Regions from separate parts of the Candidatus Pantoea multigeneris genome, predicted to be linked through region 1. Evidence: predicted binding sites of a transcription regulator. Region 1 holds the regulator's gene; each other region holds the start of a gene.

Region 1 (4,607 bases):
GTAAAGGGTTACTGATTGGTGCGGTGCTGAAACCAGAATATGCCAGCCGCGCGCGCGATATTCTCAATGCCGCAGCCGCAGAAGGGGTGATGATCCTGACGGCAAGCACCGATGTGATCCGCTTTGCGCCTTCGCTGGTGATTGAGAGCGCAGACATCAAAGAAGGCATGGCACGTTTCGCCCGTGCCATCGAGAAAGTGTTGTTTGCCTGATTCCGCGTTTACCGCGTTAGCAATGCCAGCCTTGTGCTGGCATTTTTATTGCTGATTATCCTGACGTTTACGCAGCAGCGGCAGCAGCCAGTGGCCGTGATGCGGCCGTTGGCTCCAGGCCAGTGATGAGATGGTATGCATCACATTGAGATGGCCGATGATGCGCTTCACGTGCAGCTCGAGCACCGTCATTGCCCCTTCATTAATGTTTTCTGCTTCGCTCATGACGTTGTTTTGCTGTCCTGGGCCGTCATACTCCAGTCGCTGCTGGCAGCGCTGCAAGGCAATTTCGCAAGACTGTAGATAACGTTCGGCCATGGCGGGTGGCAGCATGGTGTGTTCACGCGCCAGAATGGTCATGGCGTTGATATGCTCAACGATGAACTGGCTGTGCGTTACCCACAGACGCATGTCTTTGAGGTACTGCGCATTGAAGCCCGGCTCCTGCATCGCCTGATTAAGCGAGTTAAACATGGAGTTGTGTGCCTGGTTAACTTTGACCCGTTGATAAGCCAGTTTTTCCGCGCTCTGTTCCGGTCCCAGCAGCATCCTCAGGGCTTCCTGATCTGCTTCCAGCGCGTCATGCGCATTTTGCCGCAGCAGGCCGCTTTGCCACTGTGGCCACAGCCAAATCATGCCAGCGAATGCAATCAGGCAACCGGCCAGCGTATCCAGCAGGCGCGGGAGTAAAAACTGTGCGCCGTTGAGCGCCAGCAGTTGCAGCGAATACACCGCTGTTACCGTAAAGCCAATCATCGACCAGCCGTAAAACTTGCGGGTGAACAGGTAGCTGACAAAGGTAATCACCAGCATGGTCAGCAGCACCAGCGACTCCGCAACCGCAAAGTGAAGGCTGGCGGCGGCAATCACCAGACCGGCAAACGTACCCGCAGCCCGGTGTTGAATCCTGACCTGTGTGGCTTTATAGCCATTCTGGCTGACGAACATGATGGTCATCAGAATCCAGTAAGGTTTGGGTGCGTTGAACAGTAACCCCAGACTGGCACCAAACATCAGCATCACGGCAAAGCGCCCGGCGGTGCGCAGCGCTGAGGAGCGCCACGACAAGTAGCTACGCAGCGCAGGGAGCAGTGGCAGACGGCGCTGGCGGTCTGCCATCAGGTCTCGGGAATAGAGTGGTTTTTGGGTGCGCAGTACCCGGGCAATCCGGTTGAAGTGATAGAGGCAAAAGCTTCCCACCGGATTCCCCGGATGTTGACGGGCGATCTTTTCCAGCGCACCCAGCTGCTTATCCATGTTAAAGCGGTCTGGTAGCTGATGGTAAAGGATGTCATCGGCCAGCAGGCGCAAGCGGGCAGAGATGGTTTTCGCATTCCAGCGGATAACCGCTTCAGCGTGGCTCTGTTCGACCAGTTTCTGCACCTCTTCGGGCTGATGCAGGCTGACGGAGATATGTTCCTGTAAATCCAGCGCGACCTGGAACGCCCGTTTCAGACGTTGGTGGCTGTTGTTGCGACTGGCGGCCAGCATGTGCATCTGCTGATAGCAGGTATTCATCAAATCAACGGCTTTTTGCTGGCGAGCCAACAGCGGTGGCAGCGCCTTTTCCGGATCGGTGAGCTGGGTCAGCAGGGTATATTTAGCATCGCAGTAGTCTGCCAGTTCGCGGTACAGCAGGCTGAGGGACTCGCGCAGCGGCTGCTCTTTCCATAGCCAGAACCAGAGCCAGTTAAACAAGCCGTACCATAACGTTCCGCCAATGTAGAGCAGCGGAGGAACCCAGATCGGCAGGCGGCCAATCAGGCTGAGGGTAAAAATAGCCGCAATCAGTGTGCCGGGAAGCAGTCGGGCATGCAGTGGGCTGATCTCCCCTAAGACGCCGAGTAGCAACGGAAGTGCAAACAGAATGGCAGGTAATGGCACATTCTTCAGCAGCAAAAATTGCATCAGCAGGCTGGCGCTGGCAAACAGGCTACCGCCGACGATCAGACGTTTAAAGAAGCGTTTATGCGGGGTATCGAGGCCAGCGATGTTACAACAGGCAGGCACGAGCGAGAAAAGCAGGCCTTTTTGCAGATCGCCAAATAGCCAACCCAGGGCCACAGGTAAGCACAGCACTAACGTCTGGCGCAGGGCATAGTTAACTTCGGGGTGATAGATGATTCGACGCCACATCAGCTCATCATAAATAATGACGGCGCGAGGAGAGCCTCGCGCCGTAAATCAGAAAATATTAGCGGGTGCCGTAAACGACGATCGTTTTGCCGTGCGCGGAGATCAAATTCTGATCTTCCAACATTTTCAGAATGCGCCCGACCGTTTCACGCGAGCAGCCAACAATTTGCCCGATTTCCTGACGGGTAATTTTAATTTGCATGCCGTCTGGGTGGGTCATTGCATCGGGTTGTTTCGCCAGGTTGAGTAGCGTCTGAGCAATACGCCCGGTCACATCAAGGAAAGCAAGGTTACCGACTTTCTCTGAAGTCACCTGCAGGCGACGCGCCATCTGAGAAGAGAGGCGCATTAAAATATCTGGATTTACCTGAATTAACTGACGGAATTTCTTGTAAGAAATTTCAGCGACTTCACAGGCTGTTTTCGCCCGAACCCAGGCACTACGCTCCTGACCTTCTTCAAACAGGCCAAGCTCACCGATAAAGTCGCCCTGGTTGAGATAAGAGAGGATCATCTCTTTCCCTTCTTCGTCCTTGATAAGAACGGCGACAGAACCTTTAACGATGTAGTAAAGCGTTTCCGCCTTTTCGCCCTGATGAATCAGGGTGCTTTTGGATGGGTATTTGTGAATATGGCAATGGGACAGGAACCATTCGAGTGTAGGGTCTGTTTGCGGTTTGCCGAGAACCATTCGCGATCATCCTCTATTGTAATCGTGCCCAAAATACAGGGAGGGTAGCCCTGACAGGCGTTGAAATCATCAACCGTTTTCCAGTATGGGAAATTATGTCGGGGAAATATAAGCATCGCCCCGTTTTCGCCTTTATGTGACGAAAAATATTTTCATCTCTGTTTGTAGCACAGCTTTTGCCGACTGTCTTGTGTTGTCTCGCTTCAGCTGCAACGAGGTGGGTCTGGGTTCGGAGGCGATTGCTGTTTGTCAGGGAGAGGCGTACTCTGGCGGCAAATCGACCTCTGGAGTAAGTAACATGCAGGCAAGAGTAAAGTGGGTAGAGGGGCTGACCTTTCTCGGTGAGTCTTCTTCAGGCCATCAGATTATTATGGACGGGAATTCCGGCGATAAAGCGCCAAGCCCAATGGAACTGGTACTGATGTCCGCAGGCGGATGTAGCGCCATCGACGTGGTTTCCATTCTGCAGAAAGGGCGTCATGACGTGAGCAATTGCGAAGTGAAGCTGACCTCAGAACGCCGTGAAGAAGCACCGCGTATTTTCATCCATATTAATCTGCACTTTATCGTCACCGGTAAAGATCTCAGTGATAAAGCGGTAGCGCGGGCGGTGGATCTCTCTGCCGAGAAGTACTGCTCAGTGGCGATTATGCTCGGCAAAGGCGTAGAAATAACCCACAGCTATGAAGTGATTGCGGCTTAAGCCACACCTCGACCTTGCATCAGACGCTGCACCAGCGGCGTCATGATCAGCTCCATTGCCAGCCCCATTTTGCCGCCCGGTACGACCAACGTATTAATGTGCGAGATAAACGAGCCCTGAATCATCGCCAGCAGATAGGGGAAATCAATATCTTCCAGATCGCGGAAATGAATCACGACAAAACTTTCATCCAGTGAGGGGATTTCTCGCGCCGCAAACGGGTTTGAGGTATCGACAGTGGGCACGCGCTGGAAGTTAATGTGCGTGCGCGAGAACTGTGGGGTGATGAAGTTAATGTAGTCTTCCATCGAACGCACCACGGACTCCATCACGGCTTCACGCGAGTGGCCGCGCTCGCTGGTATCGCGGATCAGCTTTTGAATCCACTCCAGGTTAACGATAGGGACGACTCCCACCAGTAAATCCACCTGCCCGGCAACGTCGTGATTCTGTGCGACCACGCCACCATGTAATCCTTCATAAAACAGGACATCGGTGTTTTGCGGGAGCGGCTGCCACGGCGTAAAGGTGCCTGGCACCTGGTTCCAGGGTACGGCTTCATCGTAGGTATGCAGATACTTACGCGATTGTCCCTGACCGCTGCGGCCATATTCGGCGAGTGTGCTTTCCAGTAAGCCGAAGTCGTTGGCCTCTGGGCCGAAATAGCTGATGTGTTTACCCATATCGCGCGCTTTGCGAATCGCCATGTCCATTTCAGGGCGAGTAAAGCGATGGAAGCTATCCCCTTCCAGCGTGGCGGCCTGTAGCTGTAGCTGCTGAAAAATCTTGCGAAAGGCGAGGCTGGTGGTGGTTGTGCCTGCGCCACTGGAACCGGTCACGGCGATAATCGGATGCCTGGCAGACA
Region 2 (4,607 bases), on a different contig from region 1:
AAGCGGTAGATACGTTTACGGATATCCATAAAGCGCAGTGCAAGGTCGGCGAAATCCGTAGTGGGGTGTTCATACATCACCCACATGATTTTGGCCGCATCCATCGGCGATCCGCCGCCCAGTGCGATGATCACATCCGGTTTGAAGCTGCGCATCTGTTCCGCACCTTTCTGTACGGTAGACAAGGTCGGATCTGCTTCAACCTCAAAGAATATGTCGGTTTCAACACCGTGTTGCTTTAATACCTGCGTCACCTGCTCGGCATAGCCGTTGTTGAACAGGAAACGGTCAGTCACGATAAATGCACGTTTTGCGCCATCCACGGCCAGTTCTTCCAATGCTAACGGCAGGCAACCACGACGGAAGTAGATGGATTTTGGCAATTTATGCCACAGCATATTTTCGGCTCGCATCGCGACAGTTTTCCGGTTAATCAGATGTTTTGGACCGACATTTTCAGAAATTGAGTTTCCGCCCCATGAGCCACAGCCCAGGGTCAGAGAAGGTGCGAGTTTAAAGTTATACAGGTCGCCGATCCCACCCTGAGAGGCAGGGGTATTGATCAGGATGCGCGCCGTTTTCATGCGTTCGCCAAAATAGCTGACGCGCGGTTTTTGATTATCCTGATCGGTGTAAAGGCAAGATGTATGACCAATGCCGCCCAGTGCCACCAACTGTTCTGCTTTTGCCACCGCATCGTGGAAATCTTTGGCGCGGTACATGGCAAGGGTTGGCGAGAGTTTTTCGTGGGCAAAGGGTTCAGACTCATCAATCTGGCTCACTTCGCCGATCAGTATGCGGGTATCCTCAGGGACGTTGATACCGGCAAGCGCGGCGATGGCGTGCGCAGACTGGCCAACAATCGCGGCATTCAGTGCGCCGTTTTTCAGGATTAATCCCTGTACTGCCGCCAGTTCTTTCCCCTGTAGCAGGTAAGCACCGTGGCTGGCGAAGCGCTCGCGCACCGCTGCATACACGGTATCGGTGACAATCACTGATTGCTCAGAGGCACAGATCACGCCGTTATCAAAGGTTTTCGACATCAGGATTGACGCTACCGCACGTTTAATATCTGCGGTTTCATCAATGACGACCGGCGTATTACCCGCACCGACGCCAATGGCTGGCTTACCGGAACTGTAGGCGGCTTTCACCATGCCGGGGCCGCCGGTTGCCAGAATCAGATTGATATCGGGGTGATGCATCAAGGCATTGGAGAGCTCAACGGAGGGGGTATCAATCCAGCCGATAATATCGGCCGGCGCGCCTGCCGCCACAGCGGCTTTCAGCACGATGTTAGCCGCTTCATTGGTGGCGTTTTTTGCCCGTGGATGAGGAGAGAAGATAATGCCGTTGCGCGTTTTCAGGCTGATAAGCGCTTTGAAAATGGCGGTCGAAGTGGGGTTTGTTGTCGGGACGATCCCGCAAATCAGACCCACCGGCTCAGCAATGGTCATGGTGCCGAATGCGTTATCGGTGGCTAATACGCCGCAGGTCTGCTCATCTTTGTAGGCGTTGTAGATGTACTCAGAGGCGAAGTGGTTTTTAATGACTTTATCTTCCACTACGCCCATGCCGGATTCCGCTACCGCCAGTTTGGCGAGAGGAATGCGTGCATCTGCCGCTGCGAGGGCTGCCGCGCGGAAAATGCGGTCAACCTGTTCCTGGCTAAAAGTGGCATAGGCTTGTTGAGCGGATTTCACTCTGGCAACCAGAGCGTTGAGTTCAGTGACATTACTGACAGTCATAATAATCTCCTGACGAGAAGTTAAATTTTTTTCGTAAACCGGTGTAAAACGGCCTGTTTACGAAAACCATTTAGTCTGGCTGGGGGAAAGGACTCTCTGACAGGGGATAGCGTAGATCGGAATGCGGGTTGAAAATATGATCTGGGTCAATTTTTGCGCAAGCTGACACCATTCAGCTAGCGCCTTTGGGTAAAATGGGTGGCGGGTTTCCAGATTTTTTTCCATCGATTCTGCGCTGAATAACAGGGCAAGCTATGCTAACAATGGCTGACTGATTTCGGTTCGGTTCACTCATTACTCAGGGAGTTGTCTTTGAATACTGTCGTGCTTGATCTCTCCGGCTACATCAAGTTTTTTATTGGGCTGTTCGCCTTAGTCAACCCGATCGGCATCATCCCGGTTTTTATCAGTATGACGCGCTTTCAGGGGCTGGCAGAACGGAATAAAACCAACCTCACCGCCAATCTTGCGGTCGCGATAATCCTCTGGACGGCACTGTTCCTCGGCGATGGCATCTTGCATCTGTTTGGTATCTCAATCGATTCGTTCCGCATTGCAGGCGGCATTCTGGTAATGACCATTGCGATGTCGATGATCAGCGGTAAGTTGGGTGAAGATAAACAGAATAAACAGGAGAAGTCAGAAACGGCCATTCGTGAAAGTATTGGCGTGGTGCCCCTGGCGTTGCCTCTGATGGCCGGTCCTGGTGCCATCAGTTCGACCATTGTCTGGAGCACCCGTTATCACAACTGGCAAAATTTACTCGGTTTCAGCCTGGCCATTGCGCTGTTTGCAGGCTGCTGTTGGCTGCTGTTTCGTGCCGCCCCCCTGATGGTGAAAGTATTAGGGCAGACAGGGATCAACGTCGTTACCCGTATTATGGGCCTGTTACTGATGGCACTGGGGATTGAGTTTATTGTCGCCGGAATTAAATCTCTGTTTCCTGGACTGCTTGGTTAAATATTCTGTTATTTCAGGGCGCGAATCTTTTACTCTGCTTTTTAATGCACCATAAAAGGGCGCAATGTTCTTTTGTGGTGCAATCGTGCCATTGGCTAATAATAATCCCTTCATTATCACATTTATTACTTCTCCCGCCTGCTCAATGCAAAATTTGCAGAACGTTTGTGATTTTTATCACAACACAAAAAGCTGAGATTACGCTACTTTGTGGTGAATGGCGTTGCACATATCCAGGTATCTTAGTTGATTAAGTGGCTTTGACCGCAACTGAGTGATGGTGGCGATCTTTTACGGCGTGACTTATCGAATATCAGGCTTTAGGTATTACTTTTCATAGGGTTATCGTGTTATTTTTTTATGGAAATTAAGATTTATCCCGCTAAATCAATAACCACATTGTGATTTAGGTAACATTTCTCCAATGCGTTAAGGCCCGCTGGCTTTTTTTTTAGTTGTTTTAGTCAAATGAGTACGGAAATTGCTTAAGCCTGTAGTGAGTTTGTGTCACCACGATGAAATCGGGCAGAACAGCACAAGTGATCGTTAGCACAACATAAAGCATCGCCGGGCAACCTGACGCGGCGGAAATAATAAAACTGGAGTTAAGTAATGGTTCACATCACAAAAAAAAGTCTGGTTACATTAGGTGTTATCGCGGCGTTGAACAGCATGGGGCAATTTTCTGCCTGGGCCGCTCAAGTCCCCGCTGGCGTAGAACTGGCGGCAAAGCAAGAGTTGATTAAGGGGAATGGCAGTGAAGTGCAGTCACTCGATCCCCATAAAATTGAAGGCGTGCCAGAATCGAATGTCAGCCGCGATATTCTGGAAGGTCTGGTGATCAGCGATGAGCAGGGGCACCCGATCCCCGGCGTTGCAGAGAGCTGGGATAATAAAGACTTCAAGGTCTGGACTTTCCACCTGCGCAAAGAGGCGAAATGGTCCAACGGCGCACCGGTGACCGCCCAGGACTTTGTCTACAGTTGGGAACGCCTGGCCGATCCAAAAACCGCGTCACCTTATGCCAGCTACCTGCAATATGGTCACCTGCTGAATGTGGATGAGATCATTGCGGGCAAGAAGCCGATCACCGACCTTGGGGTGAAAGCGCTGGATGACCACACTCTACAGGTCACGCTCAGTGAACCGGTTCCGTACTTCTATAAACTGCTGATCCACAGTTCAATGTCACCGGTCTATAAGCCAGTGGTGGAGAAGTTTGGCGAACAGTGGACGCTGCCGCAGAACTGGGTAGGTAATGGTGCCTTTAAAGTCCAGTCCCATGTGATCAACGAACAGCTGACTGTGGTACGCAATCCAGAGTATTGGGACAATGCGCATACCACGCTGGATAAAGTGACCTTCTTGCCGATCAGCTCAGAAGTCAGTGACGTCAATCGCTACTTCTCCAGCAACGGTAGCGATATGACCTATAACAACTTGCCGATTGAGCTGTTTAAAAAGCTGCAGCAGGATAATGGCAAAGAGCTGGTTGTGACGCCTTATCTGTGCACTTACTATTACGAAATCAACAATCAGAAAGCCCCGTTCACCGATCCTCGGGTACGCACAGCGTTAAAACTGGGCCTGGATCGCGACATCATCGTGGACAAAGTGCTGGCGCAGGGACAAACGCCGGCTTACAGCTTCACCCCGCCTGCCACCGATGGTTTTGATAACCAACTGCTGCCACCAGACTGGTTCAAATGGGATCAGGCTAAGCGAAATGAAGAGGCGAAAAAACTGTTGGCAGAAGCGGGATATACCGCCGCGAAGCCGCTAACGTTTAACCTGCTGTATAACACCTCCGATCTGCATAAAAAACTGGCGATCGCTGCGTCATCCATCTGGAAGAAGAATATTGGCGTGGACGTTAAGCTGGAAAATCAGGAGTGGAAA
Region 3 (4,607 bases), on a different contig from region 1:
ACCGATATTGCGCCGCCGCCGGCGAAGCGACCCGCTTACTTACGTTACTTACTGTATGCCGGTTTACCGTTGGCTATCTCCAGTATTTTCATTGCGGTGCAGGTAAAAACCGCCCAGATGTTCCTTGCTGGCATTGCACCTGCGCGTGATTTGGGGTTGTTTGCCGCGGCAAATACTGTCGCGGCGTCGTGGATTTTTATTCCTGTCGCGCTGATTACGTCCTGCTTTACGGAAATTTTCAGAGCGCGTGGGGAAGTTGCTCTGCGGCTAGCGGCACGGCTGCATGGGTATGTGATGGGGGTTTCATTATTGATGCTTTTCGTCGTCGCGCTGTTTGGCGAGAAGATCATTATTGCCTTGTACGGCCATGAGTACACACAGTCAGGAAGTCTCATCACGTTGCTGTCGTCAGCAACCTGCTTTTCGGCAATGGGGACCGTAGCCTATCGCTACATGGTTAAAGAGGGAGGCTTTAACTACCTACTGGGAAAAATTACTTGTCTGGTGGCAATTAGCCTGCCGCTTTCGTGGTGGCTGATTCATCAGCACGGCATTTTGGGAGCCGCGTGGAGTGTTTTTCTTTCAGAACTTTTGTCCCTTACCGTGATGAACTACTTCTTCAAAAACGGCGTTATCCAAAAAATTCAGATCTCCTCACTCAACTACAAAACCTACAAATGAGGTTCCAGATGTTAAAGTTGAAAGACGAACTCAGAAGAAGCGTCCAATACTTCATTAAAAAAATGCCTTGGGCATACCAGGATCGCCTCTACTACTACCGCACCTTTCACCAGTTGCCGAACCTGCGGCAGCCCAAAGTGTTTAACGAAAAGGTCTTGTATCGGAAGTTTGTCTACGGTGACCACCAACGCTATGCACGCCTGTCTGACAAATTTTTGGTGCGTGAACATATTGAATCCAGGATCGGGTCGGCGTACTTGATCCCGCTGTTGCATGAAACCACGGATCCCACGACGTTAAACGGATTAGCGCAGTGGAAAGGCGCGGTAATCAAACCCAATCACGCCTCCAGCCTGGTGGAGATTATGCTGGAAGAGCCGGATATGCGGCAAAAGCAGCAGATCATTCAACGCTGTCATCAATGGTTGAACACCGACTATGCCAGCGCATCGCGGGAAATTCATTACCGTTTTATTCAGCCTCGCATCATTGTTGAACAGTATATTGGCGATGGCACAAAACCGCCGATTGATTATAAATTTCATATGTTTAACAAACGCGATGGCCGTTTTGAGTATGTGTTGCAGGTGATCTATAACCGGGAAAATCCTGCGCTATCGATGAGTTTTTTCGTCAACAATCTCTGCGAGGCGTTTCATAAGATCCGTGATACCGGTTTGGATATCTCGGCACTTAAAGCGCCGCTGCAACAGGCGCTGGAGCTGAGCAAAGTCCTCGCCAGTGATTTCGATTATGTCCGGGTGGATTGGTACATCCACGACCAGCGGATTTACTTTGGCGAGTTGACCTTTACGCCGGGAGCAGGGCTGGTGACCGGGCTGGATCGAGGCTTAAATCAGATGATGGGAGATATGTGGATTCAGGATCGTGGCGAGACGAAGAGCGCAAGCGTGAAAGCCAGTGAGGTCGGCATCGCCACTATACCTAAGAAAATTTGACCACACAGCACAATAAAAAACCCTGCAATGCAGGGTTTTTTATTGTGCTGTCAGGAAGCGGTACTTGCTTACGGCATCGGCCAGGTGGCTGGCGTCATACTCATTACGTTAACGAATGATGTTTTGGTGACGTCTACCATGTGGGTCAGTGTCTCCATGCTCAACGTAATGCCGAGCAGACCGGTGACGAACCAACATGACATGCCAAGACCTACGCCACCACAGGCAAAAGCCAGCAGGTGATTGCTGTTGCGGCGGAATTTTATCTTCATGGTACTGGCGAAAAACATCATAACGGCGCTGAGCAGTTCCCAACGCATAACGAGCAGACTGGTAGTTAACGTAGCCATTGGCATGGACCTCAAATTTCGGCATTCATCCCTGACAGGCGTACGACATAGCATGAGACAGCAGGATGTCAGGGGCATCCTGCTATTGCGGAACAGGTGGTCAATATGTGACCTGGCTCACATTATATCACTGGATTTGAAAATATGAATAAAATTTGCACCTTCATCGGCAGCAAATTTTTTGAGCAGGCAGGAAAGCCACGCACCCGGAACGGGCGCGTGAAGGGCTATCAGAAAATCGGGCAGTACTCACCCTGTGGGCGTGAGTTGAAACTGGTGTTGTCATTACAGTCGAAGGTTACCAGACGCGGACGCTGCATGGCCTGGCGCCGCATGGTGTGGCGATAAGCCGTGGGTGTCTGTGCAAACTGGCGGCGAAACACCCGCGAAAATGTCTGTTGTGAATCAAAGCCATACTGCATCGCAATATCGAAAACTGCACGCTGGGTCTGACGTAGCGCTTCTGCGGCCAGCGTCAGACGGCGTTCACGAATGTAACCACCCAGCGTCTGTTTCGTCACAGAACGGAACATACGCTGCAGATGCCACTTTGAATAACCAGATTTGGCGGCCACTTCATCAATGGAGAGCGTCTTATCGAGATTCTGCTCAATCCAGTGGGTGAGTGAAAAAATAATTTCCTCTTGCATCATCGTCTTATCCTTATCAAAACCGGCAGGATCGCCCGAGGGATTCATGATTTAGCTGTCGGGGAGTATAATTCCTCAAGTTAACTTGAGGTAAAGAGCCAAAATGAAAAAAGAACGCAATTATCCCAAGCCCGTTCTTACCCCCGGTGAGGTGGCAAAAAGAAGCGGCGTAGCGGTATCGGCCCTGCATTTCTATGAAAGCAAAGGGTTAATTTCCAGTACGCGTAATGGCGGTAATCAACGACGCTACGGGCGTGACGTACTCAGAAGAGTGGCAATCATTAAGGTTGCTCAGCGTATTGGGATACCGCTGGCCACCGTCAGTGAGAGTCTGATGCATTTACGCCCGGACAAACGCATGTCTACGCAGGAGTGGAATACACTGACTGAGCACTGGCGTCAGGAGCTGGATAACCGTATTGATACGCTGATGCGTTTGCGTAATGACCTTGATGGCTGTATTGGCTGCGGCTGCCTCTCAATGCGCGACTGCCCGCTGCGCAATCCCGGCGATAAACTGGGTGAACAGGGGTCCGGTGCCGTCTTGCTGGAGCCGCATCAGGAGGAGAAAGGCGAAGATCCCCACGGCTAAGCATTCTGGCAACGACCCCGTTGCGGAGAGATGACTGATACAGCACCCGTTTGGCTCTGGGGCCGTACGGCTGACTTCAGCTGTGCAGCACTTCATGTTGAAAATCCAGAGTAACCATTAATTGTTCTGCTATATCGCAATTCAGCAGTTGATCCTCTGCCAGAAAAGGCCGGATAATCGTTTGCGTATCATCTGGTTAATAAATGTGCAGTGTTGCCGCCAGTACTTTTCGCCTTAACTCCCTGCTATTGAGGTTCAATTATGTCTGTAGAATCACGCCCGTCCGCTGGCAAGCTGGACGCCTGGTTCGCTATTTCCGCACGTGGCAGCAGCGTGCGTCAGGAGATCCTGGCCGGTTTGACCACTTTTCTGGCGATGGTGTATTCCGTCATCGTGGTTCCCGGCATGTTGGGTGGCGTTGGATTCGCGCCAACGGCCGTGTTCGTTGCGACCTGTCTGGTAGCCAGTTTTGGCTCAATTTTGATTGGCCTGTGGGCTAATTTGCCCATGGCGATTGGCTGTGCGATCTCGTTAACCGCATTCACCGCCTATAGCCTGGTGGCCGGACAGCACTTGAGTGTGCCGGTGGCGTTGGGTGCCGTATTCCTGATGGGCGTGTTGTTTACCCTGATTTCTGCCACCGGAATTCGTGGCTGGATTTTACGTAATTTGCCGATGGGCGTGGCGCACGGCACTGGCGTGGGGATTGGCCTGTTTCTGCTGCTGATTGCGGCGAACGGTGTGGGCCTGGTGATGAAAAACCCTGGCGCAGGGATGCCGGTGGTGTTGGGACATATCACCGCTTTCCCTGTAGTGATGACACTGCTGGGACTGGCGGCCATTATTGGTTTAGAAAAACGCCGGGTGCCGGGCGGTATTTTGTTGGTGATCGTGGCGATCTCTTTGTTGGGATTGATCTTTGATCCGGCGGTGCGCTGGCAGGGGCTGTTTGCCTTGCCGACGCTGACCGACAGTAACGGACATTCTCAGCTGTTCCGCCTGGATATCGCCGGCGCGCTTAGCCCGGTAGTGCTGCCTAGCGTACTGGCGCTGGTGATGACAGCGGTGTTCGATGCTACCGGCACGATTCGTGCAGTTGCAGGTCAGGCAAATCTGCTGGATGAGCAGGGGCAGATTATTAACGGTGGCCGCGCGCTGACGTCTGATTCAGTGAGTAGCCTGTTTGCTGGTTTAGTGGGAGCAGCACCTGCGGCGGTGTACATCGAATCGGCTGCGGGCACAGCAGCAGGTGGAAAGACCGGTTTAACCGCAGTGGTAGTTGGATTACTGTTTTTCCTGATTCTGTTTATGTCACCACTGGCTTATCTGGTTCCGGCTTACGCAACTGCGCCTGCGTTGATGTACGTCGGTTTGC
Region 4 (4,607 bases), on a different contig from region 1:
CCCGGGTGCCCCAATGGGCATGGCAGACATCGCCGAAGTGCTGTGGCGTGGTTTCCTGAACCACAACCCAACTAACCCGCAGTGGGCAGATCGCGACCGCTTTATTCTGTCTAACGGCCACGGTTCCATGCTGATCTACAGCCTGCTGCACCTCACCGGTTATGACCTGCCAATCAGCGAGCTGGAAAACTTCCGTCAACTGCACTCTAAAACTCCAGGTCACCCGGAATACGGCTACACCGTGGGTGTAGAAACCACCACTGGCCCACTGGGGCAGGGTATTGCTAACGCCGTGGGCTTCGCAATTGCAGAGCGCACGCTGGCAGCACAGTTCAACCGTCCTGGCCATGACATCGTTGACCACAACACCTATGTGTTCATGGGCGACGGCTGCATGATGGAAGGTATCTCCCATGAAGTGTGTTCACTGGCGGGTACCCTGAAGCTGGGCAAACTGGTCGCATTCTATGATGACAACGGTATCTCTATCGATGGTCACATTGAAGGCTGGTTCACCGACGATACCGCGATGCGTTTCGAGTCTTACGGCTGGCACGTTATCCGTGGCGTAGATGGTCACGATGCAGCGGCAATCACCAAAGCAGTAGAAGAAGCGCAGGCGGTTACCGATAAGCCTTCACTGCTGATGTGCAAAACCATCATCGGTTTTGGTTCACCAAACAAAGCGGGTACGCACGATTCACACGGCGCACCGCTGGGTGATGAAGAGATCGCACTGACCCGTAAGCAGCTGGGCTGGAACCACGCACCATTTGAAATCCCTTCAGACATCTATGCTGAGTGGGATGCGAAAGAAGCGGGCCAGGCGAAAGAAGCCGCCTGGAACGAGAAGTTCGCGGCTTACGCACAGGCGTTCCCGGAGCTGGCGGCAGAGTTCACCCGTCGTAGCACCAACGCACTGCCAGCTAACTGGCAGGAAGAGTCACAGAAATTCATCGAGCAGCTGCAGGCGAATCCGGCGAAAATCGCTAGCCGTAAAGCTTCTCAGAATGCAATCGAAGCGTTCGGTAAGATCCTGCCAGAATACCTCGGCGGTTCTGCGGACCTGGCACCAAGTAACCTCACCATGTGGTCAGGTTCTAAGCCAATCAACGAAGATGCAGCCGGTAACTACATCCATTACGGCGTGCGCGAATTCGGTATGACCGCGATTGCCAACGGCATCTCACTGCACGGCGGCTTCCTGCCGTACACCGCAACCTTCCTGATGTTCGTGGAATATGCGCGTAACGCTGCGCGTATGGCCGCTCTGATGAAAATCCGTCAGGTACTGGTCTACACCCACGACTCCATCGGTCTGGGTGAAGATGGTCCAACGCACCAGCCGGTTGAGCAGATCGCCAGCCTGCGTACTACCCCGAACATGAGCCTGTGGCGTCCATGTGACCAGGTAGAATCTGCGGTGGCGTGGAAATATGCTATCGAACGTCAGGATGGCCCATCGGCGCTGATCTTCTCTCGTCAGAACCTGGCGCAGCAGGATCGTACCCCTGAGCAGTTGGCAAACGTAGCACGCGGTGGTTATGTGCTGAAAGACAGCGCTGGCCAGCCAGAGCTGATCCTGATCGCGACCGGTTCAGAAGTTGAACTGGCTGTAGCCGCTTACGACAAGCTGACCAGCGAAGGCCGTAAAGTGCGCGTCGTGTCTATGCCATCAACCGATGCCTTCGACAAGCAGGACGCGGCTTACCGTGAATCTGTGCTGCCAAAAGCGGTTGCTGCGCGTGTGGCTATCGAAGCAGGCATCGCGGATTACTGGTACAAGTACACCGGCCTGAACGGCGCTATCGTCGGCATGACCACCTTCGGTGAGTCTGCCCCTGCGGAAAAACTGTTCGATCTGTTCGGTTTCACCGTAGAAAACGTTGTCGCTAAAGCGAAAGAATTGCTGTAATTCTCGCCATTATTCTTACGGGCGGCCACTGTGCCGCCCGTTTGTTATTCCACCAGCCCGATTTTTATTCTCCCCTCACTGCGCTTTTAATCCGCATAAATTGTGATTCAGATCTAATTTTAGTCACTTTCCTTACCGCTAATGGTTCCCGTTATTCCTGTGATCATCTACTCTAGCTGAACCGTTTCAGTCATAGTGAAAGCTCAACGCCGACCTGCTGAAAAACAGGAGAAAATTCCTGTACAAATTGCCCTGAAACGCTCAGGCTAACGGCACCTTTTTTTGCAGGACTGGCAGGGTTATGACCATTCGGGTAGCAATCAATGGCTTTGGCCGTATTGGACGCAACGTATTGCGGGCGCTGTATGAAACAGGGCGTCGTGCCGAAATTAGCGTGGTTGCGGTCAACGAACTGGCACCGGCAGAGGGCATGGCGCATCTGCTGAAGTACGACACCAGCCATGGGCGCTTTGCCTGGGATGTTCGTCAGGAAAGAGATCAGCTGTGCGTGGGTGATGACACCATCCGTATTCTGCATCTTTCTGAAATTAAGGATTTGCCGTGGGGCGATCTGAACGTTGACGTGGTGCTGGACTGCACCGGCGTGTATGGCAGTCGTGCCGATGGCGAAGCCCATTTGCAGGCTGGAGCGAAAAAAGTGCTGTTTTCCCATCCGGGTGGAAACGACCTCGATGCCACCGTGGTGTTTGGCGTGAACGAGCAGGAGCTGAAACAGGAACATCGCATTGTGTCGAATGCCTCCTGTACCACGAACTGCATCATTCCGGTCATCAAACTGTTGGATGATGCTTTTGGCATTGAGTCCGGCACGGTGACCACCATCCACTCGGCGATGCACGATCAGCAGGTGATTGACGCCTATCACAGCGACCTGCGCCGTACCCGAGCGGCCAGCCAGTCAATCATTCCGGTGGATACGAGACTGGCGGCGGGGATTACCCGTATTTTTCCGAAATTTAACGACCGCTTTGAAGCTATAGCGGTGCGCGTGCCGACGATTAACGTCACGGCGATTGATCTCAGCGTCACTGTGAGTCAGCCTGTGGCGGCCTGTGACGTCAACGCAGTGCTGCGCTCGGCTTCGGAAGGGGCATTCCGTGGTATAGTTGACTATACGGAATTACCGTTAGTCTCTGTCGATTTTAATCACGATCCGCACAGTGCCATTGTCGATGGCACGCAGACGCGGGTCAGTGGTCAGCACCTGATCAAGACCCTGGTCTGGTGCGATAATGAGTGGGGCTTTGCTAATCGTATGATTGATACTACGTTAGCGATGGCTGCCAAAGGTTTCAGCTAAGGCGCGGTCTGCGCCAGCAAACTTAAGCGAATCAACGAGAGGGTTCACCATGTCTGTAATTAAGATGAGCGATCTGGATCTGGCTGGTAAGCGTGTTCTGATCCGTGCCGATCTGAACGTGCCAGTTAAAGAAGGAAAAGTGACGTCTGACGCACGTATCCGTGCCTCCCTGCCGACCATCGAAGCCGCGCTGAAACAGGGTGCTAAAGTGATGGTTACCTCTCACCTGGGTCGTCCGACCGAGGGTGAATACAACGAAGAATTCTCCCTGCTGCCGGTAGTTAACTACCTGAAAGACAAGCTTAACGGCACCAAAGTGACCCTGGCTAAAGACTACCTCGAAGGCGTTGAGCTGTCTGCCGGTGAACTGGTGGTTCTGGAGAACGTGCGCTTCAACAAGGGCGAGAAAAAAGACGACGAAACCCTGTCGAAGAAATACGCTGCGCTGTGTGACGTCTTCGTGATGGATGCCTTCGGTACTGCGCACCGCGCACAGGCTTCTACCCACGGCGTTGGCAAGTTTGCTCCAGTAGCTTGTGCGGGTCCGCTGCTTTCTGCTGAGCTGGAAGCCCTGGGCAAAGTCATGAGCAACCCAGAGCGTCCACTGGTTGCCGTGGTTGGCGGTTCTAAAGTGTCGACCAAATTCGACGTGTTGCAGTCACTGGTGAAAATCGCGGATACCGTGATTGTCGGCGGCGGCATCGCCAACACCTTCGTGGCAATTGACAACAACGTAGGTAAATCACTCTACGAGCCAGATTTCGTGGAAGCCGCGAAGAAACTGCGTGATGAGCACGGTATTCCGGTGCCAACTGACTCACGCGTGGGTACTGAGTTCTCTGAAACTGCACCTGCCACCGTGAAAAAAGTCTCAGAAGTGGCCGACAATGAAGAGATCATGGACTTCGGCGATGAAACTGCCCTGGCGATGGCTGACCTGCTGAAAAGCGCTAAAACCATCCTGTGGAACGGCCCGGTTGGCGTATTTGAATTCCCTAACTTCCGCAAAGGCACCGAAATCGTTGCCAACGCCATTGCAGACAGTGACGCATTCTCTGTTGCAGGCGGCGGTGATACGCTGGCCGCGATCGATCTGTTCGGCATTGAAGATAAAATCTCCTATATTTCTACCGGTGGTGGTGCATTCCTCGAGTTCGTGGAAGGCAAAATCCTCCCAGCTGTAGCGATGTTAGAAGAGCGCGCAAAACAGTAATTCTGGTGGGCAATGCTGTTGCATTGCCCTAAGCACTGCCCTCACGGGCATCCAATCCGATTCCTGCATGGAGTGGGAATTTACGGTAACCGAAACGGGACACAACCATGTCTAAAATTTTTGATTTCGTAAAACCAGGCGTTGTCACTGGCGATGAC

The links. Region 1 encodes CRP, which controls carbon source genes, mostly activating them, when cyclic AMP is high. Its sites were predicted from a motif close to ATGTGANNNNNNTCACAT; they were not measured.
Region 2: a site for CRP is predicted at 1,883-1,900, ahead of adhE (bifunctional acetaldehyde-CoA/alcohol dehydrogenase). Genes of this name have one in related genera too.
Region 3: a site for CRP is predicted at 2,096-2,113, ahead of F3J40_RS14295 (YjcB family protein). Genes of this name have one in related genera too.
Region 4: a site for CRP is predicted at 2,016-2,033, ahead of epd (erythrose-4-phosphate dehydrogenase). Genes of this name have one in related genera too.

Annotation. Positions count from the first base shown of each region.
Region 1 is NZ_VWXF01000013.1:23,709-28,315, reverse strand. Features, by position in the region: gene argD (bifunctional acetylornithine/succinyldiaminopimelate transaminase) at 1-212, shown strand, start outside; gene F3J40_RS21765 (YccS/YhfK family putative transporter) at 258-2,348, opposite strand; gene crp (cAMP-activated global transcriptional regulator CRP) at 2,407-3,039, opposite strand; gene F3J40_RS21755 (OsmC family protein) at 3,338-3,742, shown strand; gene F3J40_RS21750 (phosphoribulokinase) at 3,739-4,607, opposite strand, start outside.
Region 2 is NZ_VWXF01000003.1:226,500-231,106, forward strand. Features, by position in the region: gene adhE (bifunctional acetaldehyde-CoA/alcohol dehydrogenase) at 1-1,748, opposite strand, end outside; gene F3J40_RS09920 (YchE family NAAT transporter) at 2,061-2,708, shown strand; gene oppA (oligopeptide ABC transporter substrate-binding protein OppA) at 3,321-4,607, shown strand, end outside.
Region 3 is NZ_VWXF01000005.1:332,840-337,446, reverse strand. Features, by position in the region: gene F3J40_RS14305 (MATE family efflux transporter) at 1-681, shown strand, start outside; gene F3J40_RS14300 (ATP-grasp fold amidoligase family protein) at 690-1,640, shown strand; gene F3J40_RS14295 (YjcB family protein) at 1,709-1,990, opposite strand; gene soxS (superoxide response transcriptional regulator SoxS) at 2,221-2,643, opposite strand; gene soxR (redox-sensitive transcriptional activator SoxR) at 2,744-3,232, shown strand; gene F3J40_RS14280 (NCS2 family permease) at 3,494-4,607, shown strand, end outside.
Region 4 is NZ_VWXF01000002.1:79,958-84,564, reverse strand. Features, by position in the region: gene tkt (transketolase) at 1-1,915, shown strand, start outside; gene epd (erythrose-4-phosphate dehydrogenase) at 2,217-3,236, shown strand; gene pgk (phosphoglycerate kinase) at 3,286-4,449, shown strand; gene fbaA (class II fructose-bisphosphate aldolase) at 4,557-4,607, shown strand, end outside.